DNA from 2 places in the Streptomyces sp. NPDC001020 genome. Region 2 is predicted to be linked to the other one. Evidence: riboswitches for the same ligand, from Rfam matches in the RefSeq annotation. Region 2 holds a riboswitch; the other holds the start of a gene.
The links. Region 2 has a riboswitch for glycine ahead of gcvP (aminomethyl-transferring glycine dehydrogenase). Riboswitches for the same ligand answer to the same signal wherever they lie in the genome.
Positions count from the first base shown of each region.

Region 1: linked by a shared signal. The riboswitch ahead of gcvT (glycine cleavage system aminomethyltransferase GcvT) and the one ahead of gcvP (aminomethyl-transferring glycine dehydrogenase) in region 2 are both predicted to bind glycine.

Region 1 is NZ_JBSFLQ010000019.1:63,684-78,366, reverse strand. It holds gene gcvH (glycine cleavage system protein GcvH) at 1-115, opposite strand, end outside; gene gcvT (glycine cleavage system aminomethyltransferase GcvT) at 237-1,355, opposite strand; glycine riboswitch at 1,539-1,640, opposite strand; gene ACWDEX_RS19705 (AAA family ATPase) at 1,823-2,494, shown strand; gene ACWDEX_RS19700 (enhanced serine sensitivity protein SseB) at 2,561-3,352, shown strand; gene ACWDEX_RS19695 (enhanced serine sensitivity protein SseB C-terminal domain-containing protein) at 3,650-4,489, shown strand; gene ACWDEX_RS19690 (ABC transporter permease) at 4,810-5,814, shown strand; gene ACWDEX_RS19685 (ABC transporter substrate-binding protein) at 5,937-7,709, shown strand; gene ACWDEX_RS19680 (ABC transporter permease) at 7,859-8,860, shown strand; gene ACWDEX_RS19675 (ABC transporter ATP-binding protein) at 8,857-9,951, shown strand; gene ACWDEX_RS19670 (dipeptide ABC transporter ATP-binding protein) at 9,972-11,369, shown strand; gene ACWDEX_RS19665 (trimeric intracellular cation channel family protein) at 11,520-12,206, shown strand; partial or broken gene ACWDEX_RS19660 (alpha/beta hydrolase) at 12,505-12,966, opposite strand; gene ACWDEX_RS19655 (thioesterase family protein) at 13,528-14,388, shown strand; gene ACWDEX_RS19650 (TetR family transcriptional regulator) at 14,482-14,683, opposite strand, start outside.
Region 2 is NZ_JBSFLQ010000040.1:59,123-73,805, forward strand. It holds gene ACWDEX_RS30135 (PhzF family phenazine biosynthesis protein) at 1-624, shown strand, start outside; gene ACWDEX_RS30140 (CPBP family intramembrane glutamic endopeptidase) at 700-1,500, opposite strand; gene ACWDEX_RS30145 (glutamate--cysteine ligase) at 1,674-3,191, opposite strand; gene ACWDEX_RS30150 (hypothetical protein) at 3,719-4,303, shown strand; gene ACWDEX_RS30155 (DUF5999 family protein) at 4,691-4,897, shown strand; gene gcvP (aminomethyl-transferring glycine dehydrogenase) at 5,009-7,894, opposite strand; glycine riboswitch at 8,073-8,168, opposite strand; gene ACWDEX_RS30165 (PRC-barrel domain-containing protein) at 8,295-8,666, shown strand; gene ACWDEX_RS30170 (DNA polymerase IV) at 8,788-10,176, opposite strand; gene ACWDEX_RS30175 (MerR family transcriptional regulator) at 10,277-10,951, opposite strand; gene ACWDEX_RS30180 (bifunctional nuclease family protein) at 11,385-11,858, opposite strand; gene ftsR (transcriptional regulator FtsR) at 11,943-12,701, opposite strand; gene ACWDEX_RS30190 (FHA domain-containing protein) at 12,720-13,589, opposite strand; gene ACWDEX_RS30195 (DUF881 domain-containing protein) at 13,651-14,502, opposite strand; gene ACWDEX_RS30200 (small basic family protein) at 14,508-14,683, opposite strand, start outside.

The DNA of each region.
Region 1 (14,683 bases), on a different contig from region 2:
CATCGCCGAGCGCGTTGGCCGCGTGCTCCGTGATACCGACCGTCGCGACGCCGTCCTCGACGGCCGACAGCCACTCGTGTTCCTTGCTGTAGCGCAGCTGCTGGGGGTTGCTCATGACCTGAATTCTCCTGTACGCGGGGGAGTGCTGGTGAATGGGGGATTACTGGAGACGCTGTGTGAGCGGGCGAGGACGTGGGCGGTGTGTGCGGTGTCACGTCCGGCCCGCTCCCGGTTGTCTACTTCTGGCGCTTGTAGAACGGCAGCGCCACGACCTCGTACGGCTCGTGCTTGCCCCGGATGTCCACCCCGACCCCGGGCGTGCCCGGTGCCGCGTGCGTGGCGTCGACGTACGCCATCGCGATCGGCCTGCCCAGCGTGGGGGAGGGGGCGCCGGAGGTGACCTCGCCGACCGGCTCGCCGCCGACGACGACCGCGTACCCGGCCCGCGGCACGCGGCGACCCTCGGCGACCAGGCCGACCAGGACGCGCGGCGGGTTCTCCGCGGCCCGGTCAGCGGCCTCACGCAGCGCCTCCCGACCCACGAAGTCGCCCTCCTTGGCGAACTTCACGACCCGGCCGAGCCCGGCGTCGAACGGCGTCAGGGACGTGCCCAGCTCGTTCCCGTACAGCGGCATGCCCGCCTCCAGGCGCAGGGTGTCCCGGCAGGACAGCCCGCAGGGGACGAGTCCCGCGGGCGTACCCGCGTCGGTCAGCGCCTGCCACAGCTTCTCGGCGTCGGACGGGGCCACGAACAGCTCGAAGCCGTCCTCGCCCGTGTACCCGGTGCGCGCGATGAGCGCGGGGACGCCCGCGACCGTGCCGGGCAGACCGGCGTAGTACTTGAGGCCGTCCAGGTCGGCGTCGGTCAGGGACTTCAGGATGCCGGGGGACTCGGGGCCCTGGATGGCGATCAGCGCGTAGGCGTCCCGGTCGTCGCGCACCTCGGCGTCGAAGCCGGCGGAACGCTCCACGAGCGCGTCGAGCACGAGCTGGGCGTTGGAGGCGTTGGCCACGACCATGTACTCCTGCTCCCGCAGTCGGTACACGATCAGGTCGTCGAGGATCCCGCCGTCCTCCTGGCAGATCATGGTGTAGCGGGCCCGGCCGACGCCCACGGAGGCGAGGTCGCCGACCAGTGCGTAGTTGAGGAGGCGGTCCGCCTCGGGACCGGTCACCGCGATCTCCCCCATGTGGGAGAGGTCGAAGAGGCCCGCCCTCGTACGGACGGCGACGTGCTCGTCACGCTCGGAGCCGTACCGCAGCGGCATGTCCCAGCCGGCGAAGTCGGTCATCGTCGCGCCCAGCGAACGATGCAGGGCATCGAGCGCGGTACGGCGCAGGGGGCTACTGCTCATCGGTGCTGCTCCCAAGGATGTGCGGTCCCCCGCGCGAGCGAAGCCGAGCGTGGGAGAGGGCGAGGTCGTTCCTCCCCATCTGTCATCGGAACCTGAGAGGTTCGCCATGACGTCGCGAGCGGAGTCGTCACGGCTTGCACCTTGGGTGGAGCCACCGTAGCGCGGCTCGCTTTTCAGATGTGCCTCGCCCGCGCGGTATCAGGGGCCTGAGAGATTCAAGGGAGGGACTTGCTCCTTCGGCGCCCGGACGCATGTGCGTACCCGGAACTCTCCCGCGCGGATTCAAGCGGCCGGTATGCAGTTGGCGCGCACATCATTGCACGCGTCGCCCGATCATGGCAGGTCGCATCTGTAACCGACCCGTGGCCGTATGTGCACGGAATCCCAGGACATCATGCATTACCTTCTCTTTACGTTCCGCGGGGAGGCGGCTCCTGATTCCAGGCTCCTGATCCCAAGGGAGGTCGATCACGGTGAAGACCACCTCGGCGTGTGCGACGGGGGGCGTCGCGATGCCCGAGCAGCCCGCAGTCCCCCTCTGCGACGCCTGCGGGCCGCCGTGCGCGGCCGTGGTCCGCGACCTGCGCGGACGTGCGGGCCACAGCCCGCACGCACTGACCTTCGCCGCCCGGGACCTCGTCGTGGTCACCGGTCTGCCCGGCAGCGGCAAGTCCACGCTCATACGACGCGCCGTACCAGGGGTCAGTGTCGACTCCCAGGACACCCGCGACCGCTGGGACTCGCGATGTGCCCGATTCCTGCCCTACGCGGTCTACCGCCCGGTCGTCCGCCTCGCCCACTACGCCGGGCTGCGCCGGGCCCTGCGCGCCGACACCGGAGTCGTCGTGCACGACTGCGGTACGCAGGCCTGGGTGCGCGCCTGGCTGGCCCGGGAGGCCCGCCGCCGCGGCGGCACGCTCCATCTGCTCTTACTCGACGTCACCCCGGACACGGCCCTGGCGAGCCAAGGGGAACGCGGCCGCGGCGTCTCGCGGTACGCGTTCCAGCGGCACCGCAGGGCCAACCGCCGCCTGCTGCGCGCCATGGAGCGGGGCGACCTGCCGGAGGGTTGTGGCTCGGCGATCCTGCTCGACCGGGACGCGGCGAACGTACTGCGCCGGATCGACTTCGCGGGGTGACCGGTCGTTCGCGCGCACCCGTTAGCCTTTTCCACCTCAGCAGCGTTCTCGGCAGGCGGTAGGCAGATGGACTTCCCGGCGGACCTTCCCGCGGACTTCCCGGCACAGGCGCACCCCCATCCGCACGGCGGATGGCCGGGTAACGAGTTGGAGGAGGTGCTCTCCGCCTCGCTCGGCGTTCCCTCGGCCGGTGGCCGGATCGTGGAGGTCCTCGGCCGTAGCTTCGTGTGGGTGCCGCTGCCGAGCGGCGGCGGACCCAGCAGCGGTCCCCTCGACCTGCCCACGCTGGAGATCGACGGGCAGGCGTACGTCCCCGTCTTCAGCTCGGAGGAGCAGTTCCGCCAGGTCGTCGGCAGTCACATGGCGTACGCGATCGCGCCCGCCGTCGAGTTCGCCCGCGGGCTGCCCCCGCAGGTCGGTATCGCGCTCAACCCGGACGGCGTGGTCGGTGTGCCGCTCCCGCCGGACGCGGTGGCCGAGTTGTGCCGGGCCGGGCAAAGCCCGCTGGACGGGCCCGTGAGCGGCGGCCGCGTCCGTCTCTTCGAGCCCGACTGGCAGGACGATCCGGTGGACTTCCTCGCCGCCGCGTCGGCCGAGTTCGCGACGACCGGTGTCGTGCTCACCGCACGCCGCTGCATGGCGGCTGTCGAGACCGCTGACCCCGTGATGTTCATCGGCGTCGAACTCTCCTCCGCGGAGGGCGACATACGCACCCTTGCGTTGGACGCGCTCGGCCGCGCGCTGGGCAAGGTGCCGGTCGGGACACCCGTGAACATGGTGTTCCTCGATGTGGCCCAGGACCCGGTGGGGGAGTGGCTGCGCGAACAGGTGCGGCCGTTCTACCAGCACGGTTACTGAACCATCGTCGCTCGCGCGGGCCGGAGGCCTCAGGGTCGACGCGTGTCAAGTCGCTGTCAGTATGGCGCCGTAACCTGGTTACATGGGCCGACGGGCGGCGTTCAGCTCCAGTCGGTAGCCAGTCGGTAGCCAGTCGGTATCCGGTCGGGATCCCGCCCGCGGCGACGCCGCGGTGGGGCGCAATGTCCGCCGGACGTGGAGAATGGCCCGGTCGGGGTGGTGCGGCCGGAGTCCGCGCGCAACGCACCGGAGGTATCCGCCGGGGTTGTCAGTTTTGCCATGAAGGGGTGGTAGCGGGTGAGTGCGTCGGGCACGGCCGCGGCCGATGGGGACTCCCGTGGTCGAACGCAGTCGAGACCTTGGGGAAAGGTCGAGCAGATGCTGAGCCAGGTGACGCCCGGGCGTTACGACGCCTACGAGGCGCTGCTCCGTACGCTCGCGACCCCGTCGTCCGGCCAGGTCTGGATGCTGCTCTGGCACGGCCAGGCCGGCTCACCCGACGCCCAGTACGGAAACATGGAGGTGGACGGGCACGCCTACGCGCCCTGCGTCACCTCCGCCCAGGAACTCTCCGCAAGCGGCTGGAACCGGTCGTACGAGGTGGTCGACGTCCTCGACGTGGCCCGCACCCTCTACCCGGACCACTACGGCCTGTGGCTGAACCCGCATGCGCCGGGCGGCGGCGTCGGCATCCCCTGGCTGGACCTGCGCCGTATCGCCACCGGTCTGGAGCGTCAGCCCGCCGGACCGCTGCGGCTCACCGAACCGGCCATCGAGATCCCGCAGTTCTACGCCCTCCTCACGCAGAACGCGCACCGTACGTCCGCCGTGCGCTCGCTGCGCCGCGCCTGGGTGCAGCCCGCGCTCGGCGCACCGTATCTGGCGATCGGCCTGGACGTGTACGACACCTCGCCGCCCGCCGTCGACTCGGTGCGCGCGATGATGCAGCAGTCCGTTGTCGCCGTCCCCGAGGGGCTGCCGGTGTCGACGGTCGCGATGTCAGACGCGTACGACCCGGTCGCGATGTGGCTGCGCGCCAAAGCCCGTCCCTTCTACGACCGGGAGGCCCACGTGGCCCCGGCGCCGGCACCGGCGGCGGGCGGTTACGGCTTTCCACCGGCGTACGACCGCTACTGATACTCCGTCAACTCCCGTCTGTGAGCGGGTGAGTACCTGGTGACCTTCTTCGCGCAGAGATGATGGGGAAGGTCCTCCCTCATCTGATGTGTCCCAGTTGGCATACGTCCGACCCCCGTTACCCACTGTTCGGATAACGGAACACACCAGCCCGCATCACGTTTACGCATCCATTCATCGTCAAGCCTGGCAGCGGATCGCCAGTGCATTGAAGACTCCCCATTCAAGGGGGCTCGCCCCTGTGTACGACGGACTGAACCACGCCGCTACAGCGGCAAGTGTGGGCCGGTCACCGCCGGTTGAGAGGGGTCCCTGCCACGATGACGGCACCATTGCACGACACGACTGCGGAAGCGGAACCAACCGCGCCGGTCGATGCCGCCGCGAGCGACGGAGGTCGCAAGGTCGAGGGTCGGTCGCTGAAGCAGATCGCCTGGAACCGTCTCAAGCGGGACAAGGTTGCCCTGAGCGGTGGCATCGTTGTCGTCTTCCTGATTCTGGTGGCGGTCTTCGCTCCGCTCATCGTGAGCCTGCTCGGCCACCCGCCGAACGAGTTCCACCAGAACGAACTGGACCCCTTGACCAACCTGCCCAAGGGTTCGCTCGGCGGTGTCAGCGGCGACTACCTGTTCGGCGTCGAGCCGAACAAGGGCCGCGACGTGTTCAGCCGCATCGTCTACGGTGCCCGGATCTCCCTGCTCGTGGCGTTCCTCGCGGCGCTCGTCGCGGTCGCGTTCGGCACCCTGTTCGGCATCATCGCCGGCTACTTCGGCGGCTGGGTCGACGCGCTGATCAGCCGTGTGATGGACCTGCTGCTCTCCTTCCCGCAGCTTCTCTTCATCATCTCCCTGGTCTCGGTGCTCCCCGACGACATGCTGGGCCTGACCGGCAGTGGGGTGCGCATCGCGGTCCTCGTCCTGGTCATCGGCTTCTTCGGCTGGCCCTACATCGGACGTATCGTCCGAGGACAGACGCTCTCCCTGCGAGAGCGTGAATACGTGGAAGCGGCACGGTCGTTGGGCGGCGGCTCGCGGCACATCCTCTTCCGTGAACTGCTGCCGAACCTGGTGGCCCCCATCACCGTCTACGCGACGCTGATGATCCCGACGAACATCCTCACGGAGGCGGCGCTCAGCTTCCTCGGCGCCGGTGTCCGGCCGCCGACGGCGTCCTGGGGAGGCATGCTCCGCGACGCGCTCGGGACCTACGAGCACGACCCGATGTTCATGGTCTTCCCGGGTGTGACGATCTTCGTCACCGTCCTCGCGTTCAACCTCTTCGGCGACGGTCTGCGTGACGCGCTCGACCCCAAGGGCACCCGGTAGAGCCGGACGCCACCACAGCCCAACCGATTGCACAAGAATCGCCCCTGTCGCCCCGTCAGGTGGCTCGACTCCATGGTCTTCCGGCAACTGTCCGGGGCCGCGATCTCGGAGGTCACGAGAAAATGCCCAATGGTTCCTCGAAGCGACGGCTCGCCGCCGGCGCCGCCCTCGTGGTCGCGGCGCTGGTGACGACCACGGCGTGCGGGGGTGGCGACGACAACGAGTCCAAGGGCTCGTCGAAGGGCGCGGGCTTCGACGCCGCGTACAACAAGGTCGCCAACCCTTCCACGAAGAAGGGAGGCACGCTGAGGATGGTCGGCAAGCAGGACCTGGACTCCGCCGACCCGCAGCGCGCCTACTACGGCATGGCGTGGGACTTCATGCGCTTCTACACGCGCCAGCTGGTCAGCTACGCGCCGAAGCCGGGCGCCGCGTCGACCGAGCTGGTCGGCGACCTCGCCACCGCCCCCGGCAAGATCAGCGACGGCGGCAAGACGTACACGTACACGCTGCGCGACGGCATCACCTGGGAGGACGGCTCGCCGATCACCTCCAAGGACGTCAAGTACGGCATCGAGCGCATCTGGGCGGATGACGTCATCACCGGCGGTCCGGTCTACCTGAAGCAGAACCTCGACCCGAAGGGCGAGTACAAGGGCCCGTACAAGGACAAGTCGAAGGACAAGCTCGGCCTCAAGGCGATCGAGACGCCCGACGACAAGACCATCGTCTTCCGCCTGCCCAAGCCCAACGGTGACTTCGAGCAGTTCCTCGCCATGCCGGGCGGCTCGCCGGTGAAGCAGGAGAAGGACACGGCTGCCAAGTACACCCAGCGTCCGTTCTCCTCGGGCCCGTACAAGTTCGAGACGTACAAGCCCGGCAAGAAGATCGTCCTGGTCCGCAACACCAACTGGAAGAAGGCTTCGGACCCGATCCGCGCCGCGCTTCCGGACAAGGTCGACGTGACGATCTCCGCCAACCTGGAGGAGAACGACAAGCGCCTGATGGCCGGCGACTACGACGTCGACCTCAACGGCACCGGCATGACCCAGTCGGGCCGCGTCACCGCCCTCCAGGACCACAAGGCCAACGTCGACAACATGCGGACCTCTTTCGTCCGTTACGTCGCCCTGGTCCACACCGCCAAGCCGCTCGACAACGTCCACTGCCGCAAGGCCGTGTTCTACGCGACGGACTTCGCCAGCCTCCAGCAGGTGCGCGGCGGCGAGGTCGCCGGTGGCTCGATCGCCAACTCCGCTCTGCCGGCCTCCATCAAGGGCCACAGCGACTACGACCCGTACGGTGTCCTCGCCCGTAAGGGCAAGGCGGACGTGGCCAAGGCCAAGGAAGAGCTGAAGGCCTGCGGCAAGCCGGACGGCTTCTCCACCAAGCTCACCGCCCGTAACAACAACCCGGGCGAGGTCGACACCGCCGAGGCGCTGCAGGAGCAGCTCGGCAAGGCCGGCATCAAGGTCGAGGTGAACCCGCTGGACGGCGCCGAGATCTCGTCGATCACCGGTTCGCCGAAGGTCGTCAAGGAGCGCGGCTACGGCATGACGATGAGCGGTTGGGGCCCGGACTTCCCGTCCGGCCAGGGCTTCGGCCAGCCGCTGTGGGACAGCCGGTTCATTGCCGAGACCGGTAACTACAACGAGTCCCAGATCAAGGACCCGAAGATCGACGGCCTGTTCGACAAGGCGATCGCCGAGACCGACGCCGACAAGGCCGGCAAGATCTACGAGGAGCTCGACCACCGGATCCTCGACCAGGCCGACTGGATGCCCTTCATCTACGAGAAGAACATCACCTGGCGTGGCTCGCGTCTGACCAACGCCTACATGGCCGACGCCTACAACGGCCGTTACGACTACGTCTCTCTCGGCGTCGTCAAGTAATAACGCCCCTGCCGGGCAACGGAGTTGCTCCGTTGCCCGGCCCCTCAGCTCAGCCGCCGAAACCCGCCAGTCCGAAGGGCAGGTGATGGCCCCGGGCGATGGTCACGGACCCCCACAAGGAGTTCGTGGCCACCGTCGGGCCGCGCACAGTGCTTGCTTATCTCATCCGGCGCCTGTTCGCCGTAGTCATCATGGTGCTCGTCGTACTGCTCGCGACGTTCACCATCTTCTTCATGCTGCCCAAATGGGCGGGTCAGGACGTCGCCGTCCTCTTCGCCGGCAAGGCAACCGGAGCCGAGCAGCTCGCTGGCATCCGGGTAAAGCTCGGTCTGGACGAGCCCGTGCTCGTCCAGTTCTGGGACTTCATCAAGGGCATCCCGATGGGGCGCGACTACGCCAACGGCAATGACGTGACCCACTGCTCCGCCCCTTGCTTCGGGTACTCCTTCCGTACGGAGGTACCCGTCTGGACCACCCTCAAGGACGCGCTGCCCATCACCGGTGCGCTCGCCGCCGGCGCCTGCGTCCTGTGGCTCGCCGCCGGTGTCGCCGCCGGTGTGGTCTCCGCTCTCAAGCGGGGCACCATCTGGGACCGCGCCGCGATGACCACCGCCCTCGGTGGTGTCTCGCTCCCGGTCTTCTTCACCGGCATGGTCGCGATGGGCATCTTCGTGCACAACCTCGGCCTGGTGCACATCGCCGACAGTCTCTCCACCGACGACTCGGCGGGCACCTGGTTCCAGACGCTGATCCTGCCGTGGATCGTGCTCGCCTTCCTCAACGCCGCGATGTACGCCCGTCTCACCCGCGCCACCATGCTGGAGATCCTGGGCGAGGACTACATCCGTACCGCGCGCGCCAAGGGCCTCGGTGAGCCCGCCGTCATCACCCGGCACGCCCTGCGCTCCGCGATGACGCCGATCCTCACCGTCTTCGGACTCGACCTCGGCGTGCTGCTCGGCGGCGCCGTGCTCACGGAGTCCACGTTCAACCTGCCGGGCCTCGGCCTCGCGGCGGTCCAGGCCATCACCAACAAGGACCTGCCCGTGATCCTCGGCGTCACGCTCTTCGCGGCCCTCGCGATCGCCGTCGCCAACCTCGTCGTGGACCTTCTGTACGCCGTCATCGACCCACGAGTGAGGCTGGGATGACCGAACTGCACAACGCCGGCGCGGCGGTCGGAGAACCCGTCGCGTCCGGTGCCCCCAACGCCTTCCTCGAGGTCCGCGACCTCAAGGTGCACTTCCCGACCGACGACGGCATGGTCAAGTCCGTCGACGGGCTCTCGTTCAAGCTGGAGAAGGGCCGCACGCTCGGTATCGTCGGCGAGTCCGGATCCGGCAAGTCCGTGACGTCGCTCGGCATCCTGGGCCTGCACACGGCCGGTCAGTACGGCCGGCGCCGCGCGCAGATCAGCGGCGAGATCTGGTTGGACGGCACCGAGCTGCTCTCCGCCGACCCGGACAAGGTGCGCAAGCTGCGCGGCCGCGAGATGGCGATGATCTTCCAGGACCCGCTGTCCGCGCTGCACCCGTACTACACGATCGGCAAGCAGATCGTGGAGGCCTACCGGGTCCACCACGACGTCGACAAGAAGACCGCCCGCAAGCGCGCCATCGAGATGCTCGACCGGGTCGGAATTCCCCAGCCGGACAAGCGGGTCGACGCCTACCCGCACGAGTTCTCCGGCGGTATGCGCCAGCGCGCGATGATCGCCATGGCTCTGGTGAACAACCCCGAGCTACTCATCGCCGACGAGCCGACCACGGCCCTCGACGTGACGGTCCAGGCGCAGATCCTCGATCTGCTCCGCGACCTGCAGAAGGAGTTCGGCTCGGCCATCATCATGATCACGCACGACCTCGGTGTCGTCGCGGAGATGGCCGACGAGTTGCTCGTCATGTACGGCGGCCGCTGCGTCGAGCGCGGCCCCGCCGCCGAGGTCTTCACCAAGCCTGAACACCCCTACACCTGGGGGCTGTTGGGCTCGATGCCGCGCATCGACCGGGAGCAGACCGAGCGGCTCACGCCGGTCAAGGGCTCCCCGCCCAGCCTCATCAATCTGCCGAGCGGCTGCGCCTTCAACCCGCGCTGCCCGTACGCGGACATCCCCAAGGACAACATCACCCGCCGCGAGCGCCCCGAACTGCGCGAGGTCGGCTCCGGGCACTTCTCTGCCTGCCACATGTCGGCCGAGGAGCGGGAGCGGATCTGGAACGAAGAGATTGCGCCGAAGCTGTGACGGACGCCAAAGGACCCGAGATGACGATCCCTCAGCAGGCGTCGGAATCGCCGGCGACCTCTCCTGAGCCCGCCAAGGGCGAAACTCTGCTCAAGGTCGATGGCCTGGTCAAGCACTTCCCGATCAGGAAGGGCCTGTTCAAACGGCAGGTCGCGGCGGTGCAGGCGGTGGACGGCCTGACCTTCGACGTACGAGCGGGGGAGACCCTGGGCGTCGTGGGAGAGTCAGGCTGCGGCAAGTCGACCATGGGCCGACTGATCACACGGCTGCTCGAGCCGACCTCCGGGAAGATCGAGTTCGAGGGCACGGACATCACGCACCTCGGTGTGGGCGGGATGCGCCCGCTGCGCCGCGATGTACAGATGATCTTCCAGGACCCCTACTCGTCGCTGAACCCGCGCCACAACATCGGCACGATCGTCGGCGCGCCGTTCCGGCTGCAGGGCGTCAAGCCCGAGGGCGGGGTCAAGAAGACGGTCCAGGAGCTCCTGGAGCGCGTCGGCCTCAACCCGGAGCACTACAACCGCTACCCGCACGAGTTCTCCGGCGGCCAGCGCCAGCGCATCGGCATCGCCCGCGCGCTCGCGCTCAAGCCGAAGCTGGTCGTGGCGGACGAGCCGGTCTCCGCGCTGGACGTGTCTATCCAGGCGCAGGTCGTCAACCTCCTCGACGACCTCCAGCAGGAACTGGGCCTGACGTACGTGATCATCGCGCACGACCTCTCGGTCGTCCGGCACGTCTCGGACCGGATCGCGGTGATGTACCTCGGCAAGATCATGGAGCTGGCCGACCGCGACTCGCTGTACCGGGCGCCGATGCACCCGTACACCAAGGCGCTGATGTCGGCGGTCCCGATCCCGGACCCGAAGCGGAAGAACGTCAAGAGCGAGCGCATCCTGCTCAGGGGCGACGTCCCCTCGCCGATCGCACCGCCGAGCGGCTGCCGCTTCCACACCCGGTGCTGGAAGGCGACGGAGATCTGCAAGACGACCGAGCCCGTGCTGGTGGAGCTCAGGCCGGGTCAGCGGGTCGCCTGTCACCACCCGGAGAACTTCGAGGACCAGGCACCGCAGGACACTGTCCTGCTGTCGGCCGCGAAGGAGGCGGCCGAGCTGGTGGCGGACGAGGTTCTGGCGCAGTCGGCGGAGACGTCGGCGGCGGTCGCGGCCGAGGTGGAAGCCGAGTCCGAGAAGAAGCCTGCCGCTGCCGAGGACAAGCCCGCCGCTTCAGAGGACAAGCCCGCCGCTTCGGAGGACAAGCCCGCCGCTTCGGAGGACAAGCCCGCCGCTTCGGCCGGGACGCCTGCCGCTTCCGAGGAGGGCGCGGCTTCGGAGGACGCGGCCACCGCCTCCGAGGAGACGACGGAGGCCACCGGATCCTCCGACGCGTCCGAGTCGTCCCGCTCCACCGAGTCCTGAACCAACTCCCAGGACTCACCGTTCGACAGTGAGGGAGGCCATCGCCACCGCGGCGGCCTCCCTCGCGGTGTCTGCTGGGCATTCCCGGCCATTCGCAGCCTTGGCCTTGCTTTGTAAGGCGCACGCCTTGCGATAGGTGAGAATGTGAGGGTGTTCCAGCAATTGTTCAGCCCTTCCGTCCAGCACACGCTCGATATCGTCGGAATCTTCGTCTTCGCGATCTCCGGCGCGCTGCTGGCCGTGCGCAAGAACTTCGACGTCTTCGGCATAGCCGTGCTCGCCGAGGTCACCGCGCTGGGCGGCGGGCTGTTCCGGGACCTGGTCATCGGCGCCCGGCCGTCCGCCTTCACGGACCTCGGCTACTTCCTGGCCCCGCTGCTGGCCACCGTCCTGGTCTTCTTCCTCCACCCGGAGGTGGAGCGCATCCAGGGGGCGGTCAACGCCTTCGACGCGGCCGGCCTCGGCCTGTTCTGCGTCTCCGGCACGACGAAGGCGCACGACTACGGACTCGGCCTCACCTCGTCCGCCGTCCTGGGCATGGCCACGGCCGTGGGCGGCGGTGTGCTGCGCGACATACTCGCCAACGAGGTGCCTTCGCTGCTGCGCTGGGACCGCGACCTGTATGCGGTGCCCGCGATCGTCGGCGCCGCGATGGTCGCGCTCTGTATCCGCTACGAGGCGCTGACCCCGCTCACCTCCGGGCTCGCGGTCGTCACTGCTTTCGTACTGCGCCTGCTCGCGATGCGCTTCCACTGGCGAGCGCCGCGCGCCTGGAACCGGCGTTCCAATGTGGCCGAGGAAGACTTCCCGTCGCCTGACCTGTCAGCTGCCGGCTGAGCCAGGTGAACACCGTGGGGATCTGCGGCCGCCACAGGGCCATGCTGTGGCCGCCGGCGCTGCGCGGGATCAGCACCGCGCGCACCACCGTCGGAGGCCTGGCGATCTGCTGCAGCGCCGCGGCCGCCTGGTAGCCGTCGTCGTACTCGCCGGAGAGATAGAGCGAGATCCGGGGCGGGGTGCGGTAGCCCTTCAGCAGGAAGTAGGGATTGTTCTGCCGACGCAGCCGGATGCTCCGCGCGGCGAGCGAGCTGCGTTCGCCTATCGGGTCGTTGTAGCCGGACAGGCTGATCGCGGCCCGGTAGCGGTCGGGGTGCGCGACCACGAGTTTCGCCGCGCAGTGCGCACCCGCGGAGTAGCCGGCGACGGCCCAGCCGCCCGGCGTGGACTCGGCGCGGAAGTTGTCCGTCACCATCTTGGGCACATCGATGCTGAGCCAGCTGTCGGCGTTCACGGCGCCCGAGATGTTCGCGCAGCCCGTGTCGACCCTGGCGATGAGATTGGTGCGCGGTGCCACCAGGATGAACGGTGCCACCTGCCCGCTCTTCATCAGCGGTAGCAGTTGGCTGTGCACCTTCAGGGATCCGAACCACGCCTTCGCCGAACCGGGATAGCCCGACAGCAACTCCACGACCGGGAACTTCTTGTTCCGGTAGGCGGGGTCGTCGTACTGCGGGGGCAGCCAGACGTAGACCTCGGCGTCGACGCCCGACACCCGGCCCTTGAGCTGGGTGACGCGCACCCCGCCGGCCGCGTGCATGCTCGGCCCGTCGGCCTGCGTGAAGGTCTGCCTGACCTTCGGCAGGGCCTTTATCTGGATCCCGCCGGTGCCGTCCTTGCCGAGGTCGGCCGCCTGCTGCACATGGTTTCCCGTGCCCAGCAGGTCGGCCCAGTTGTCGTACAGGCTGTTGGCGTCGTTGACCATGACGAAGACCAGAGTGACCGCGGTGACCTGGGTGAACAGCAGCATCAGCACGCGGACGGCGTGGCGTACGACCATCGGGCCGCGGATCCGGGACCACAGGATCAGCGGCAGGATGAGGGCGACCGCCACCAGGGCGACCGACGTGAAGAGGAACGGCGTTCCGGTGAGGCTCATCGGCTGTGCGGTTCTTCCTGTGAACGGACGGGTAGAGCTGTATGTCCTTTGAGAGGGATTCCATCGGCGTTCGGTCGCGGACGAGTGCGGACACTTACCAAGAAATTGCCAGAATCATGGTTATGGGGGGGCGGAAACCCGGCCCTGGTGGTTCAGCGGGACGTCCCGTCGGCGGAATCACAAAAGCTACTGCTGGGTAATTTCGTGTTGTACTGTTCGGGCATGTCAGAAGCAGATACCGCACAGGCCGCGCGCGCCACGATCGGCGACAGTGAGTTCGACCGCGACACCGCGGTCACCCTCCGCGAACCCGGCCTCTACGACATCGACCTCTCGGCCGGCTGGACGATCATCAACGCGGTGAACGGTGGCTATCTGCTGGCTGTCCTCGGTCGCGCCCTCGCGGACGCCCTGCCGCACTCCGACCCGTTCACGATCTCCGCGCACTACCTCACCGCGTCCCAGCCGGGCCCCGCGGTGGTCCGTACGGACGTCGTGCGCACCGGCCGTACCCTCTCCACCGGTCAGGCGTCCCTCTTCCAGTGCGACGACGAGGGCCGCGAGGTCGAAAGGATCCGGGTCCTCGCTTCCTACGGCGAGCTGGACTCCCTGCCCGACGACGTCCGTACAAGCGCGAAGCCGCCCACCTTCCCGCCCATGGAGCACTGCTTCGGCCCCGAGGACGCTCCGACGCCGCTGCCCGGCAGCTCGGCCATCACCGAACGGCTGATGCTCAAGCTCGACCCCGCCACGCTGGGCTGGGTGCTCGGGTCGCCTTCCGGGAAGGGCGAGATGAGGGCCTGGTTCGGGCTCGCCGACGGCCGTGACGCGGACCCGCTCTCGCTGCTCCTCGCGGTGGACGCGCTGCCGCCCACCGCCTTCGAACTCGGGCTCTCCGGCTGGGTGCCGACCGTTGAGCTGACCGTGCATGTGCGGTCGCGTCCGGCACCCGGCCCGCTGCGGGTGTCGATCACCACGCGCAACCTCGCCGGCGGCTTCCTGGAGGAGGACGCCGAGGTGTGGGACAGCACGGACCGCCTGGTCGCCCAGTCCCGCCAGCTGGCGAGGGTCAGGCTGGGTTGAACCGCACGAGGTGCGGGGGTGAAACGTGGGCGGCGCGCTCGGTGAACGAACGCGCCGCCCATGGCCGTTTGCCGGGGTGAGGTGCCCGTCCGGTCAGTCCTTCCAGTGGTGGCGGCCGATGCCGATCAGCCGAAGCCGCTGGGTCGCCACCCGGGCCACCCGGTCCCGTTCCTCGGGGGACGCCTCCAGCGTCTCCAGGAACTGGGACGCCGTCATCAGCATCTGGTCGACGTACAGACCGGCCAGCATCAGCAGATCCTCCTCGCCCCACCCCTCGGACTCGGGGTCCTCGGCC
Region 2 (14,683 bases):
TGGTTCACTCCTGCCACCGAGGTCGCCATGTGCGGCCACGCCACCCTCGCCACCGCCCATGTGCTGCACACCACCGGTGCCCACGAAGGCCCTGTACGGTTCGCCACCCACAGCGGCGTCCTGAGCGCCACACCGTGCGAGGACGGCTCCATCACCCTGGACTTCCCCACCGCGCCGCTCACCTCGGTCGACGTCCCGGAGGGCGTGGCCGCTGCCCTCGGCGCCATGCCCCTCACCGCCTTCGACAGCGGCCCGAACGTCGGCGACCTGCTTCTTGAACTCGCTGACGAGCAAACGGTCCTTGCCCTCTCCCCCGATCACAAGGCGCTCACCCGTCACTCGCGGCGCGGCATCATCGCCACCGCACGCGCGGAAGATCCCTCCCGGGGCTACGACTTCGTCTCACGCTGCTTCTTCCCGAACGTCGGGATCGACGAGGACCCGGTCACCGGCAGCGCCCACACCGCCCTGGCCCCCTTCTGGTCCGAACGCCTCGGCCGTGCCGACCTCACCGGCCTGCAGGCATCCCCGCGCTCCGGCCGCGTCCGTACGGAACTTCGCGGCGACCGCACCCTGCTCACCGGCCGCGCGGTCACCGTCATCGACGGCGACTTGCTCGCCTGACGCCACGACAGGGGCGTACGACACGCGCGTACGCCCCTGACCTCCATCCCGACCCGCGCCCGGTGCCCGGAGCCTTCACGCCGTCGGCAGCCACCCCACCTTTCCCGCCAGCAGCGCGTACCCCACGAACGCCCCTATGTCGAGCAGCGAGTGGGCCACCACCAGCGGGCCGACCCGGCCCCAGCGCCGGTACAGCCAGACGAAGACCACGCCCATCACCATGTTGCCCAGGAATCCGCCGATGCCCTGGTACAGGTGGTACGAGCCGCGCAGTACCGAACTGGCCACCAGGGCCGTACCGGGTGTCCAGCCCAACCGGCCGAGCCTGCGCAGCAGATACCCGACAACGATGACTTCCTCCAGGACGGCGTTCTGCAGCGCCGACAGAACCAGCACCGGGTACTTCCACCACACGTCGGGCAGTGCCTCCGGCACCACCGTGAGATTGGCGCCAACTCCGCGAGCGGCAAGGTAGAAGGCGATGCCCGTCGAGCCGATCGCCGCGGCGATCGCCGCACCGCGCCCGAGGTCCGGCCAGGGCCGCGTCCGGTCGAAGCCGAGCGTGCGCAGCGAGGCGCCCTCCCGCAGCAGGAAGTGGGCCACGAGCGCGACCGGTACCAGCGCCGACGCGATCCCGAAGAGCTGCCAGGCAAGATCGAGCCAGGGCCGTCCGGGCGCGGCCGAGGCGTTGAGGGTGGCTGCCTGTTCCTTGAGACCGCCCGGTTTGGTGACCGACCCGACAAAGCTGATCAGCGCGGAAACCCCGCTCGCACCGAGCGAAAGGCCCAGGACGAGCAGCGTCTCGTTCCTGAAGATCCGCCGCGTCGGCCGCTCCGCCACAAAAGATTCGGCCACCGACCCTGACTCCACCTGCACTCCCGCCTCCCATTGGGCAATCCCGTCGCATCCCCATCTTCGCCCCATCAGGGTCTCGAAAGAAGTTACGAAGATCGTGGGCGACGGGCCGTTGGAGGCCACCCTGCGGGAGCACGCTCCCCCAGAGCGATCGTGCGGGCGGGCCGGCGGTCAGGGGCGGTCGTACCGGCCGATCACCCGAGCGATGCCGGCCCCGGTGCCCCGACCGGCCAGGTGTGTACCGGCTCACCGATATGCATCAGCTCGTAGTACCGCCGTGTCATCCTGGCCAGTGCGGTCTGCCGGTCGAGCCCCTGCTCCAGGGCTCGGTGAAAGGTGGTGGACTGCCAGCTCGCGCCGTTGACCCTCAGCCGGCACCGCTCGTCGATCACTCCGAGGTAGAAGTCCCGGTCGGCGGGCTCGACGCCCCACGCGTTGAGCCCCGCCTCGGCGAGCGGAAGCAGTTCGTCGCGTACGAGGTCCACGGCCTCCACCTCGGTGGTGCCGCCGTGGCGCCCGCGCCGCGGCCACCTCAGGCGCGCCTCGATGCCGTACTGGCAGGCCGCGTCGAAGTTGGCCGCGGCGACCTCGAACGGAAGCCTCGTCCACACCGGCCGCGCCTCCTCGGCCAGGGCGCGGACGACGCCGTAGTAGAAGGCGGCATTGGCGATCACATCGGTGACGGTGGGCCCGGCGGGCAGCACCCGGTTCTCCACCCGCAGATGCGGAACGCCGTCGGCGATGCCGTACACGGGCCGGTTCCAGCGGTAGACCGTGCCGTTGTGCAGGACGAGCTCGGCGAGCCTGGGTATGCCGCCCTCGTCGAGGACCCGCAGGGGGTCCTCGTCGTCGCAGATCGGCAGCAGGGCGGGGAAGTAGCGCAGGTTCTCCTCGAACAGGTCGTACGCCGACGTGGTCCAGCGCTCCCCGAACCAGGTGCGCGGCCGCACGCCCTGCGCCTGCAGCTCGGGCGGGCGGGTGTCGGTGGACTGCTGGAACAACGGGGGCCTGGACTCTCGCCACAGCTCGCGGCCGAACAGGAACGGCGAGTTGGCGCCGACGGCGACCTGTGCGGCCGTGACCGCCTGCGCCGCGTTCCACACGTCGGCGAAACGCGCCGGTGTGACCTGCAGGTGCAACTGGACGGATGTGCAGGCCGCTTCCGGAGCGATCGACCGCGAGGTGCACACCAGCCGCTCCACACCGCCGATGTCGAGGGTGAAATCCTCACCACGGGCGGCCACGATCTGGTCGTTGAGCAGGGTGTAGCGGTCGACGGCGGAGAGGTTGGAGGAGACCAGGTCATCGCGGTCGAGGGTCGGCAGAATGCCGATCATCATGATTCCGGCGTCGACCTCCTTCGCCTTCCGATGGGCGTAGGCGAGCGAGGTGCGCAGCTCCTCGGAAAGCCGGTCGAATACCCGGCCACCCAACCTGTGTGGAGCTATGTTCACTTCCAGGTTGAACATGGCGAGTTCTGTTTGGAAATCTCGGCTTGCTATTTTCTCCAGTACTTGTGCATTCATCATTCTCGGCATGCTGTCGGGCCCCAGAAGGTTCAATTCGATCTCCAGACCCATGAGGTCCTTCGGGCGATCGAACCGCTTCTCCTCCAGCAGCCGCGCCAGCCCCGCCAGACACTGCCTGAGCTTGTCGCGGTAGCGCTGCCGATCGGACAGGTCGAACCCTCCTGCCACGACCTTCTCCCCCATCGAAGCGTCCCTTCTCGGCAGACCGAAGATCCGGCCACTGCTGTCCTGGGTCACGGGGATGATGCCCAGACGAGACGATCGATAACGTCCCGCGCGGGACCGCCGCCCGTTACGCTGACAGCAATCCGACCGGGCACATTCGCGAGGCATGAGGCAGCACGCAGTTTCAGCGCTCGAAGTGTCGTGAAAAACGCCGATGAGATTCGGCCGACCGTTACGGGTAAGTATTCCGAGGTCATCGCCCCGGCACCCGGTGTGACGCCGGACGAATACCTCTTGCCATCGACCGGATATCCCCTTGAATACGATCCGCGGGACAACTAGACGAAACGCCACCTGAACACTTGTCGTATAAACTCCGGCCATGGGGCAGAGAGTTGGCGCTCGCGGTCCTGAGCCCTGTCGTCACAGGCGCCGTTCGCCCGGGCACAGTCCCCACCCCTCTGACCCCCAGAGCTGACAGCGTCGTCCGCCCGCCCCGCCACGCCCTCGCGTCACCAAGCCTGTCGAATGAGAGGCGACCCACCATGCCGCTGCATGTCCCTCAGGCTCCCGCGCCCACTCTCCGCTCCGTCCTCACGGCACTCGGTTCTCCCACCGCGGTCCGCGAGGCCCCCACCCCGTCCCTGCGCACCGCCCAGGGCCCCGTCACACCCGAGCTCCCGCTGCCGGTGCACGTGCTGGACCGGATCACCCCGGAGGGCCCGTCGGTCACCCGGCTCGCCGGATGGCGTTTCCTCATCCGCAGCGGCGACCGCGCGGTGGCCGCCGCCGAGACCATGCTGACCCCTGACGGCTGGGCGTTCTCGCACTTCTTCGAGGGTCCCTACGTCGCCGCAACCGAGCGTGCTCTGCGTCAGGCCGAGACCTTGCAACAGCCCTACCAACCACGACTGTTGTCCGTGCCCGAGCTGTACATGCTCACCCTGTGGCTGCATGGCGACTGCGCCGCCGACGGCGCGGCCGGCCATCCCGTCGCGACCGATCTCCTGGTGCCACTCGCGCCCGCACCACCGGGTATCGCGGCACACCGTCCACACCGCGTCGCCGAGCTCCTTCCGGTCCTCACCCTCCGGATCACCCCGACCCCGTTGCTCGGCTCGCCCGCGTAGGCCCCGTCCCACCGTGCCCCGCCGCCAACGGCCGCGGGGCACGGCGCACGTCCGGCCGGCGACCATCTCGGCGATGTACCACCCGTCCGTGTTCCACGGTGCTCGTAGGACAGGCGTGCGAGTCGACCGTGCGGACTAGCCCCTTGTGACCATCGCGAACCACCCGAAGGGACAGTGCAGCTGGGATGAACCATCCGCACGGGTGACGCGTCATGAACCTGTGAGGAGCGGTGCCGCGAAATAGCTGCGAATTGATGCCCGCAGAGCAACACTGGGTGCAGAACGACTTATCGCCAACGGGGGGCGGCCATGACCGACATGCCGAGCCGCAGGACAGACACCACAGCGATCTCACACACCACGACAGAGCGAAAGATCCCATCCACCATGTGCCAGCACCAGCCACCGTGCCCGACAGCCGAATCCGCGGACCGGGAGTCCGCCCGCCTCATGGCGCACCACCCGGAGCAGGGATGGAGCCTGCTGTGCAACGGAGTTCTGCTCTTCGAGGACACCGGTGAGCTTCTGCCCGACGGCCAGATCATCGCCCCGCACCGCCCGCTCGGCACCGACCAGGTGATGACCGCCGCCTGAGCCGCGCGCACAGGGGCGCCGGTCGCGCCCCGACCACGGAGGGGCCGGACATACGAGGGGCCGGACCGGAGACATACGCTCCGAACCGGCCCCGACGCACGTCCGCAGGCGTTACTCCTGGTACGCGTCCAGCGGCGGGCAGGAGCAGACCAGGTTCCGGTCACCGAAGGCCTGATCGATCCGGCGCACCGGCGGCCAGTACTTGTCGGCGGCCGAGACGCCGGCCGGGAAGACGGCCTCTTCACGCGTGTAGGCATGCTGCCAATCACCGCCGAGCGCCGCAGCAGTGTGCGGGGCGTTACGCAGCGGGTTGTCCTCGGCGGGCCACTCGCCGGAGCCGACCTTCTCGATCTCCGCGCGGATGGCGATCATCGCCTCACAGAACCGGTCGAGTTCGGTCAGGTCCTCTGACTCGGTCGGTTCGATCATCAGCGTGCCGGCTACCGGGAAGGACATCGTCGGCGCGTGGAACCCGTAGTCGATCAGCCGCTTGGCGACGTCGTCGACGGACACACCGGTCGCCTTGGTGAGCGGGCGCAGATCGATGATGCACTCGTGCGCGACCAGGCCGCCCGGACCGGTGTAGAGCACCGGGTAGTGCGGCTCCAGCCGCTTGGCGATGTAGTTGGCGGACAGCACGGCCACCTGTGTGGCGCGCTTGAGGCCCTCCCCGCCCATCAGCCTGACGTACGCCCACGAGATCGGCAGGATGCCCGCGGAGCCCCACGGAGCAGCAGAGATCGGGCCGACGCCCGTCTCCGGACCGGCCGCGGGCTGCAGCGGGTGGTTCGGCAGGTACGGCGCCAGGTGCGCGCGCACGCCGACCGGGCCGACGCCCGGACCGCCGCCGCCGTGCGGGATGCAGAACGTCTTGTGCAGATTGAGGTGCGAGACGTCACCACCGAAATGGCCCGGCTTGGCGAGGCCGACCAGCGCGTTGAGATTGGCGCCGTCGACGTACACCTGGCCGCCCGCCTCGTGCACGGCCGCGCAGATGTCGGCGACGTGCTCCTCGAACACACCGTGCGTCGACGGGTAGGTGATCATCAGCACCGCGAGCTGCTCGCGGTACTGCTCGATCTTGGCCCGCAGGTCCTCGACGTCGATCTCGCCGTCCTCCGAGGTCTTCACGACGACGACCTTCATGCCGGCCATCACGGCGCTGGCGGCGTTTGTGCCGTGCGCGGAGGACGGAATGAGGCAGACAGTGCGCTGGTCGTCGCCGTTGGCCCGGTGGTAGCCGCGTACGGCGAGAAGACCGGCCAGCTCGCCCTGCGAACCGGCGTTGGGCTGGAGGGATACCTTGTCATAGCCGGTGACCTCGGCGAGCCGTTCCTCCAGCTCACGGATGAGCGTGAGGTAGCCCTGCGCCTGCTCGGCGGGCACGAAGGGGTGCAGCTGCCCGAACTCGGGCCAGGTGACCGGTTCCATCTCCGTGGTCGCGTTGAGCTTCATGGTGCAGGAGCCCAGCGGGATCATGCCGCGGTCGAGCGCGTAGTCACGGTCGGCGAGCCTGCGCAGGTAGCGCAGCATCGCGGTCTCGGAGCGGTACTCGTGGAAGACCGGGTGCGTGAGGTAGTCGTCACCGCGCAGCAGTTCCTCGGGCAGCGCGTCCTGGGTGCTCGCGTCCAGCGCTTCGATGTCACCGTCGACACCGAACGCGGTCCACACGGCAACCAGTCGGTCCCGCGTGGTCGTCTCGTCGCAGGCGATCGACACATGGTCGGCGTCGACGAGGCGCAGGTTGACCCCCCGTTCACAGGCGGCGGTGACGACCGCCTCGGCCCGGCCCGGCACCCGCACGGTGAGCGTGTCGAAGTAGACGCCGTGGACGACCTCGACCCCGCCCGCCGTGAGGCCCGCGGCGAGGACGGTGGCATACCGGTGGGTACGCCGCGCGATGGTCCGCAGTCCCTCGGGCCCGTGGTGGACGGCGTACATCCCGGCCATCACGGCGAGCAGCACCTGGGCGGTGCAGATGTTGCTCGTCGCCTTCTCACGGCGGATGTGCTGCTCCCGCGTCTGCAGGGCGAGCCGGTAGGCCTTGTGCCCGTCCGCGTCCACGGAGACGCCTACGAGCCGACCGGGCAGGCTGCGTGCGAACTTCTCATGCACCGCCATGTATCCGGCGTGCGGCCCGCCGAAGCCCATCGGCACACCGAAGCGCTGCGTCGTGCCGATGGCGATGTCCGCGCCCAGCTCACCCGGCGAGGTCAGCAGCGTCAGGGCGAGCAGGTCGGCGGCAACGGTGACCAGCGCGCCGCGTTCGTGGGCCTCGTGGATGACGGGCTTGATGTCGCGCACGGCTCCGGAGGCGCCCGGGTACTGGACCAGCACGCCGTTGATCTCGCGCTCGGCGACCTCGGCCGGAATGCCGTCGCGCAGGTCGGCGACGACGACCTCGACACCGGTCGGCTCCGCACGGGTCTGGATCACCGCGATGGTCTGCGGCAGCGCGTCCGCGTCGACCAGGAACAGGCCCTTCTTGTTCCTGCCCATGCGCCGGGACAGTGCCATCGCCTCGGCCGCCGCCGTGCCCTCGTCGAGCAGGGAGGCACCGGAGGTCGGCAGACCGGTGAGGTCGGCGACCATGGTCTGGAAGTTGAGCAGAGCCTCGAGCCGGCCCTGCGAGATCTCCGGCTGGTAGGGCGTGTAGGCCGTGTACCAGGCTGGGTTCTCCATCACGTTCCGGAGGATCACCGGCGGCGTGAAGGTCCCGTAGTAGCCGAGACCGATCATGGAGCCGAGGACCTGGTTGCGGTCGGCCAGGGAGCGCAACTCAGCCAGTACCTCGGCCTCGGTGCGCGCGCCCGGCAGGTCCAGGGCGTCGGCATTCTTGATCACATCCGGGACCGCGGTGGCCGTGAGCTCGTCGAGCGAGCCATAGCCGACCTGCGCGAGCATCTTGGCCCGCGCCTCCTGGTCAGGCCCGATGTGACGCTGCTCGAAGGGAATGCCCTGTTCGAGCTCGGAGAGCGGAATGCGATGGGCGGTCATTGCGGAGGCCTCCTGGGTCTGACGCGACCTTCGAGGGGCACCACGGCACTGGCACCCCGACGGCCTCCCCCTCTGTCATCTCAACCTGAGAGCTTCGCCGGTCCGCACCAAGGCGCTCCGGCTTTCACCGTCGGTGAGAGCGGAAGCCGTCGACACCCGCCCTGCTTTCCAGAGTGACCTCGTCCGTGCGGTACGTGTGCCTGAGAGATTCCGGGGAGGATTTGCTCCTTCGGCGTCTCCGGATCATTCCGGAGAACTCTCCCGCGCGGGGTCAACAGCCGCTTGCCAGACTACCAGCGAGGACGATGCAGGAGCCCTCGAGTGGGCCTTCGAGTGGCCGCCTCCCTGAATGTGCTCTTTTGTAGTGGCTACGGATGAGTTGCGACCAGTTGGAGGGACCGTGCAGACCGACATCGATCCGCGGAATCTGATCGGCCGCAAGGCGTTCGACCGCCATGGCGTCAAGATCGGCACGATCGACGAGATCTACCTCGACGACGCGACCGGCATACCGGAATGGGCGGCCATACGCACGGGACTGTTCAGCAGGGACGCGTTCGTCCCCCTGGAGCCCAGCGAGCTGGTGGAGGGCACGCTGCGAATCCCCTTCGACCGCGCCCTGATCAAGGAGGCCCCCGACTTCGGCGTCGGACGTCACCTCTCCCCCGAACAGGAGCTGCAGCTCTACCACCACTACGGCCTCGATGTGGCCGCACCTCCTCCGCCGCCGGACCGCGACTTCGGGCGTCTGGCGGGGTCCGACGGGGGTTGAGGCCCACCCGCCCGCACCTCCGGCGCCATTCGCCCCGTGTCCTGCCTCCGGCCCGTGTGACGCCCCGTGGGACGGTCGACAAGCGCTGTTGCAAGGCCGTCGAAAGCCGCCGTCAGGCCCCTTAGTCCCTCGGGGCGGCCGGCGGCTCCGCGGACTCGGGCACCCGCGTGACCAGGGGCAGCGGATCCGCCGGTTCCAACCGCGGATCGTCGGCGCGGAACGTGCGAACACGCCCCGGCTTCGAGTCGGGGGTCTCGAACCGTACGGTCACCCTGCCCAGCCCGCTGCCCTGCACCCAACCGTGCCCGTACTCCGAGTGCCGGACGTCGTGACCCGCACGCCAGACCCGCTCGGACGGGGTCCGCGCCCCCTCCTCAGCGGGTTCCTCCGCGTTCTCGGGCTCCAGGTGCTCCTCCGTGGAGACCTCGCCCGTAGCCAGATGCGCTTGGGCGAACAGATCCTCCTGCGTGTAGTCGGCGAGCCCGCTGACGCCCACCCCGAGCAGTCGCACCCCGCCGGTGGTGTCCACTGACTCCAGCAGCCGCGCGGTGGCCTCCCGCACCACCGTGGGGTCGTCCGTGGGCCCCCGCAGGGTGTCGGAGCGGGTCAGCGTCGAGAAGTCGTACCGGCGCACCTTCAGCACGATGGTCCGACCCGACAGCCCGGCCTCCCGCAATCGCCGCACACACCGGTCCGCGAGCCGCTGCACCTCCAGACCGATCCGGAGCCGGTCATGGATGTCCACGTCGTACGTGTCCTCGACCGATACGGACTTCGCTTCCCGCTCGGCCACCACCGGCCGCTCGTCGCGTGCCAGCGCCATGGCGTACAGCGCTTGCCCGTGGGCCTTGCCCAACAGCCGTACCAGCTCGTCCTCGCCCGCCTCTGCGATGTCGTCGACCGTGGTGATACCGGCCCGCCGCAGATGGTCCCCCGTCGCGGGGCCGACGCCCGGCAGCGTGCGCACCGGCATCGGACCGAGCAGCGCACGCTCGGTTCCCGGGCGTATCAGCACCAGGCCGTCCGGCTTGGCCTGCTCCGAGGCGATCTTCGCGAGCATCTTGGAAGCGGCGAGCCCCACCGAGCCCGTCAACCCGGTGACCGCCCGGATATCCGCGCGCAGCCGCACCCCCGCGAGCCGCGCCGACTCCTCGTCCCAGGCCGCTCCCCCGGCCTCCAGGTCCACGAACGCCTCATCCAGGCTCAGCGGCTCCACCAGCGGCGACAGGGTCCCCAGCAGCGCCATCACCTGCTCGCTGATCTCCCGGTAGAACCCGAAGCGCGGCACCAGATACGCGGCGTTCGGCGCGAGCCGGCGCGCCTGGGCCATGGGCATCGCGGAGTGCACCCCGAAGACCCGCGCCTCGTACGAGGCGGTGGCCACCACTCCGCGCGGCCCGAGCCCGCCCACGATGACGGCTTTACCGCGCAGGCTCGGCTTGGATGCCTGCTCCGCCGAGGCGTAGAAGGCATCCATGTCGAGATGCAGGATCGTGGGCGCGGTTCTCACATGTCCGATGCTGCCCTACACCACTGACAATGCGGCGGGCGCGCGGCGGCTTGCCCGCGACTGGACCGGAAGCCCCGCCGCACGGCACCCGTCCCAGGCCCTAGACAGCTCGGTTGCGCCGTCGAGCCAACTCGTCCGTGGCGTTGTGGCCGACAATGGTCTCGCCCGTGTCGACGCGCTCTCCGTGCAGATGGGACAGTGCTCTTTCCACGTCCTGCCACACGACACCCACGGCGATACCGAAGATGCCCTGACCGCCCTGGAGCAGCGCATGCACCTCGCCCGGGGACGTGCACTCGTAGACCGTCGCGCCGTCGCTCATCAGCGTCATCCGCTCCAGATCACGGAATCCGCGCTGCCGGAGGTGCTGGACGGCGGCACGGATGTTCTGCAGGGACACACCGGTGTCGAGGAACCGCTTGACGATCTTCAGTACGACGACGTCCCGGAAGCTGTATAGCCGTTGCGTCCCCGACCCGTAGGCGGGGCGTACGCTCGGCTCGACGAGACCCGTCCTTGCCCAGTAGTCCAACTGCCGGTAGGTGATGCCCGCGGCGGCGCACGCGGTGGGACCGCGGTAGCCGATGTGCTCGGAAGCCGCCTCTCCTTCACCCGGCACCGCCGTCGGCTGCTGAGGGTCGGAGTCGGCCAGGTCTCCGTGGTGGGGGTACCCCCCACTTGAGCGAAGCCGAGAGCTCGGGGAAGAAGACGGGCCGCTCTCCCCCAGTCTGCGTCCGGGGGCACCCCCAGCCGCACCGCCGCCGCTGCTACTCACGCCGACCTCCGTCCTCGACTGCCCTCTCGACGGTAGGCAGTCACCAGGGGTGCGTCAACGATCGCCACACTCGGCACGCCGAGTGATAATCACCCTAGGAGTGGTTTCCCGTGCCCTTCCGCGGGGAAAGGCTAGCCGAATGTTCTGGCGGTGGGCCGAGGGGACGTCGCCCCGGTCACTGGCGTATAACGCCTCACCCGCAGCCGTCCGCCCCGTCGAGAGCATCCGGCCCGAAGGAAACCGCTGCTCGATCGCGCGTTCGCCGCTCCGAGCCCTCCCGAGTCGGCTCTTCGGCTGCGTTCGCCCCGAAACGGCCTCAGGCCCAGCCGGCACCGGTGAGACCCGCCGCTCAGCCCGGAGTCCCGTACCACTCGGCCGACCAAGCCCTCAGGTGCACCGTGCCTGTCAGCCAGGCACTTCGCAGACCACCGCGTCACTGGCTGCTCGTACCGAAGTCCTCCGGCGAGATCTGGTCGAGGAACTCGCGGAACTTCTCGACCTCGTCCTCCTGCTCGTCGGGGATCGCGATACCTGCGTCGTCGAGCACGCCGTCACTGCCGTAGATCGGCGTTCCCGTGCGCAGCGCCAGCGCTATGGCGTCGGACGGGCGGGCACTCACCTCGACACCGCTGGCGAAGACCAGCTCCGCGTAGAAGACGCCTTCACGCAGGTCCGTGATGCGCACTTCCGTGAGCTCCTGACCGACGGCCTCCAGCACGTCCTTGAACAGGTCGTGGGTCAGCGGTCGCGCGGGGGCCATGCCCTGCTGGGCGAAGGCGATCGCCGTCGCCTCCCCGGGGCCGATCCAGATGGGGAGGTAACGGTCGCCTCCCACTTCACGCAGGAGCACGATCGGTTGGTTGGAGGGCATCTCGACCCGGACACCTACGACATCGAGCTCATTCACACAGCAACCCTAGGCCGTGCTCGGGATGTTTGGGTAGTCGGGCACGGAACGGCTGGACGATCCGCCGACGGCAAGCCCCGTGGTTCAGGGGTGTCGCACACCCAACGCGGAGCGCACCAGTGCCGCGTGCAGTTTCACCGCGAGCCCCGCCAGTTCCTTCGTCCGGGCCTCGGCGTGCGCTCTGGTCTGCGGATTGCGGTGCAGCCTCAGCGGGGCCACGACCTGGTCCACGAGGCCCGCCTCGCGGTCCGCAGCGGCCTTCATGACCCGCAGATGGCGCGGCTCGATCCCGTGACGGCCCAGTTCGGCCACGAGGGTGGCCACCGTGACGGCCTCGGCGTCGTACGTCCCGTCCGGCAGCGGCACGAGGAGACCGTACGACTCCCACTCCTTGAGCTGCTCCCCGCTGATCTCGACGGCCGCGAGCAGTGCCTCGCGGCCGATCCGCGCGACCGTGGGTGCTTCGGGGTCGCTCAGAAGACCGCCGTGCACCTCCGTGTCCGGCGCGTCGCGCTGCTGGCGGCCCAGGGACGGCAGCCACACCTCCTCGCCCCGCTCCAGGGCGTCAAGGTGCTCCCGGATGACCTTCAACGGCAGGTAGTGGTCCCGTTGCATCCTCAGCACCCGAGCAAGGCGCTCGACGTCATGGGCAGTGAACTTGCGGTATCCCGAGGGGGTGCGTTGCGGCTCGATGAGCCCCTCGGACTCCAGGAAGCGGATCTTGGAGATGGTGACTTCGGGGAACTCCTCGCGCAGCACGTTCAGCACCGTGCCGATGCTCATCAGCCGGTTGTCCGCGGCGGCGGTGCCGCTATTGGCACCGCCGCTCGGTGTGTGACGCATGGACCCTTCCCTGGCGGGTCAGATACCCCGCTGGCTCGCGTAGAAGACCAGCCTGTACTTGCCGATCTGCACCTCGTCGCCGTTGTTGAGGGCGACCTGGTCGATGCGCTCACGGTTGACGTACGTGCCGTTGAGGCTGCCGACGTCGGCGACCGTGAACATGCCGTCCGGACCGCGACGGAACTCCACATGCCGACGCGACACGGTCACATCGTCCAAGAAGATGTCGCTCTGGGGGTGGCGCCCCGCCGTGGTCAGATCGCTGTCCAGCAGGAAGCGGCTGCCCGAGTTGGGGCCACGTCGCACCACCAGCAGTGCCGAACCGAGCGGCAGCGCGTCGACGGCCGCCTGCGCCTCTGGGGAGAGCGTCGGCATCGGCGTCTGTCCGGTGGCCTCCGCGTCGTAGGCCTCCAGGCCGGAGATGGAGATCGTGGAGGTCGTCTCCGACGCGCGCTCCGGCACCGCACCCGCTCGAAGCGGCGCGCCGCAGTTGGAGCAGAAGCGGCTGCTTTCCGCGCTTTGGTGACCACACCTCGAACACACCAGGGCCGACATGTTCCCGAAACCTATGCGGCCGGACGCGGCAGGGTCAACAGACGGCGCGCCCTGACCTCCCGGAATGTCACCACCCGGACCAGTGACCTGGTCCCGGAACAACGGGCGCTGGCCCTCCACGTCTCCCGGCTGTGCGCGATGGCGGGCAGTCGTGTCGTTGCCCCCTCGGGCGCTTTTGCCGAACAACTTCGCAAACAACTTCACGGGCGATTCCCCTTGACCGAAACAGACCCGCCCGTGGGGCAGGACGAACCCTGATTGCATACACCGGCCGACCCGGACATCCTCACAACGTCCGTATCCACCAGACAGTTTCCACCACGCACCACCCATTTGGTGCGCCGACCCCCCGCAACCTCATGCCCCCGTCGGACGGCCTCCATGCGCCCCCGGTTCATTGGGAGGACGACCGAGAGTAGTCAGGCTGCTTCGCCGCTCGCAAGGCGTCAACGACGATCTTCGTTGAACGTTCCACGGCGACCGTGGCCTGCTCCTTTTCAAGAGTCTGCACCACGCCTCCGGGGATGTTGAGCGCCGGCTCGAGGTCCTGCGGCTTGCCGATGACCTTGAAACGATAGGGCTGGGTGATCTTGTTCCCGTCGATGCTCACAGTCTTTCCGGAGCCCGACAGATAGGTGCCGGCGACCACGCGTACGCCATTCACCTGGATCGCCTCGGCGCCAGCCGCGCGCAGTTCCTGGATCGCGTCGAGCAGCATGTTCGCCTGGACCGTTCCCTTCGTGTCCTCGATGGTCATCGTGATGCCGGGTCCCTGTGCGGCCACCGTGCCCGCAAGGATGCCGAGTTGTCTCTCCTTCTCGGCGGTCTGCTTGCGGGCTTCCTCGGCCCGGTCCGAGCTGTTCTCCAACTCGGCCCGCTGATCTTCGAGACCCTGCTTCTCGTCCTGAAGACGCTGTGTGCGGTCATCCAGTTCATCGAGGATGCGCACCAGATCTTCCTGGCGTGCGCCGCGCAGAGCGCTGCTGTCGTCACTGTTGGAGGCGACCTGGACGGCCAGGCCGAAGCCGAGACCGAACAGCAGTAGTGCGACGATGAGTTGGGCACGTGTGACGCGCGGCGGCCACAACCCGTTCACCAGGCGCTGACGGCCCGTCAACGTCACTCCGGAGTCCTTGCCGGTCTCCGTCCCCGGGGCTGCAACCGGCACCTCCTGCGGGAGTTCCCTGCGCAGCCGGTGTTCAGGGGTCCTTTGTTGCTGCTCGGGCGTCTCGTCCGCGTTGCTCATCGGCCTCACGCCCGGAACACGTGTCGGCGGATCGCCGCGGCGTTGGAGAAGATCCGGATACCGAGGACGACCACGACGCCAGTGGACAGCTGCGCCCCGACGCCCAACTTGTCTCCCAGGAACACGATCAGCGCGGCCACCACCACGTTCGACAGGAACGACACCACGAAGACCTTGTCGT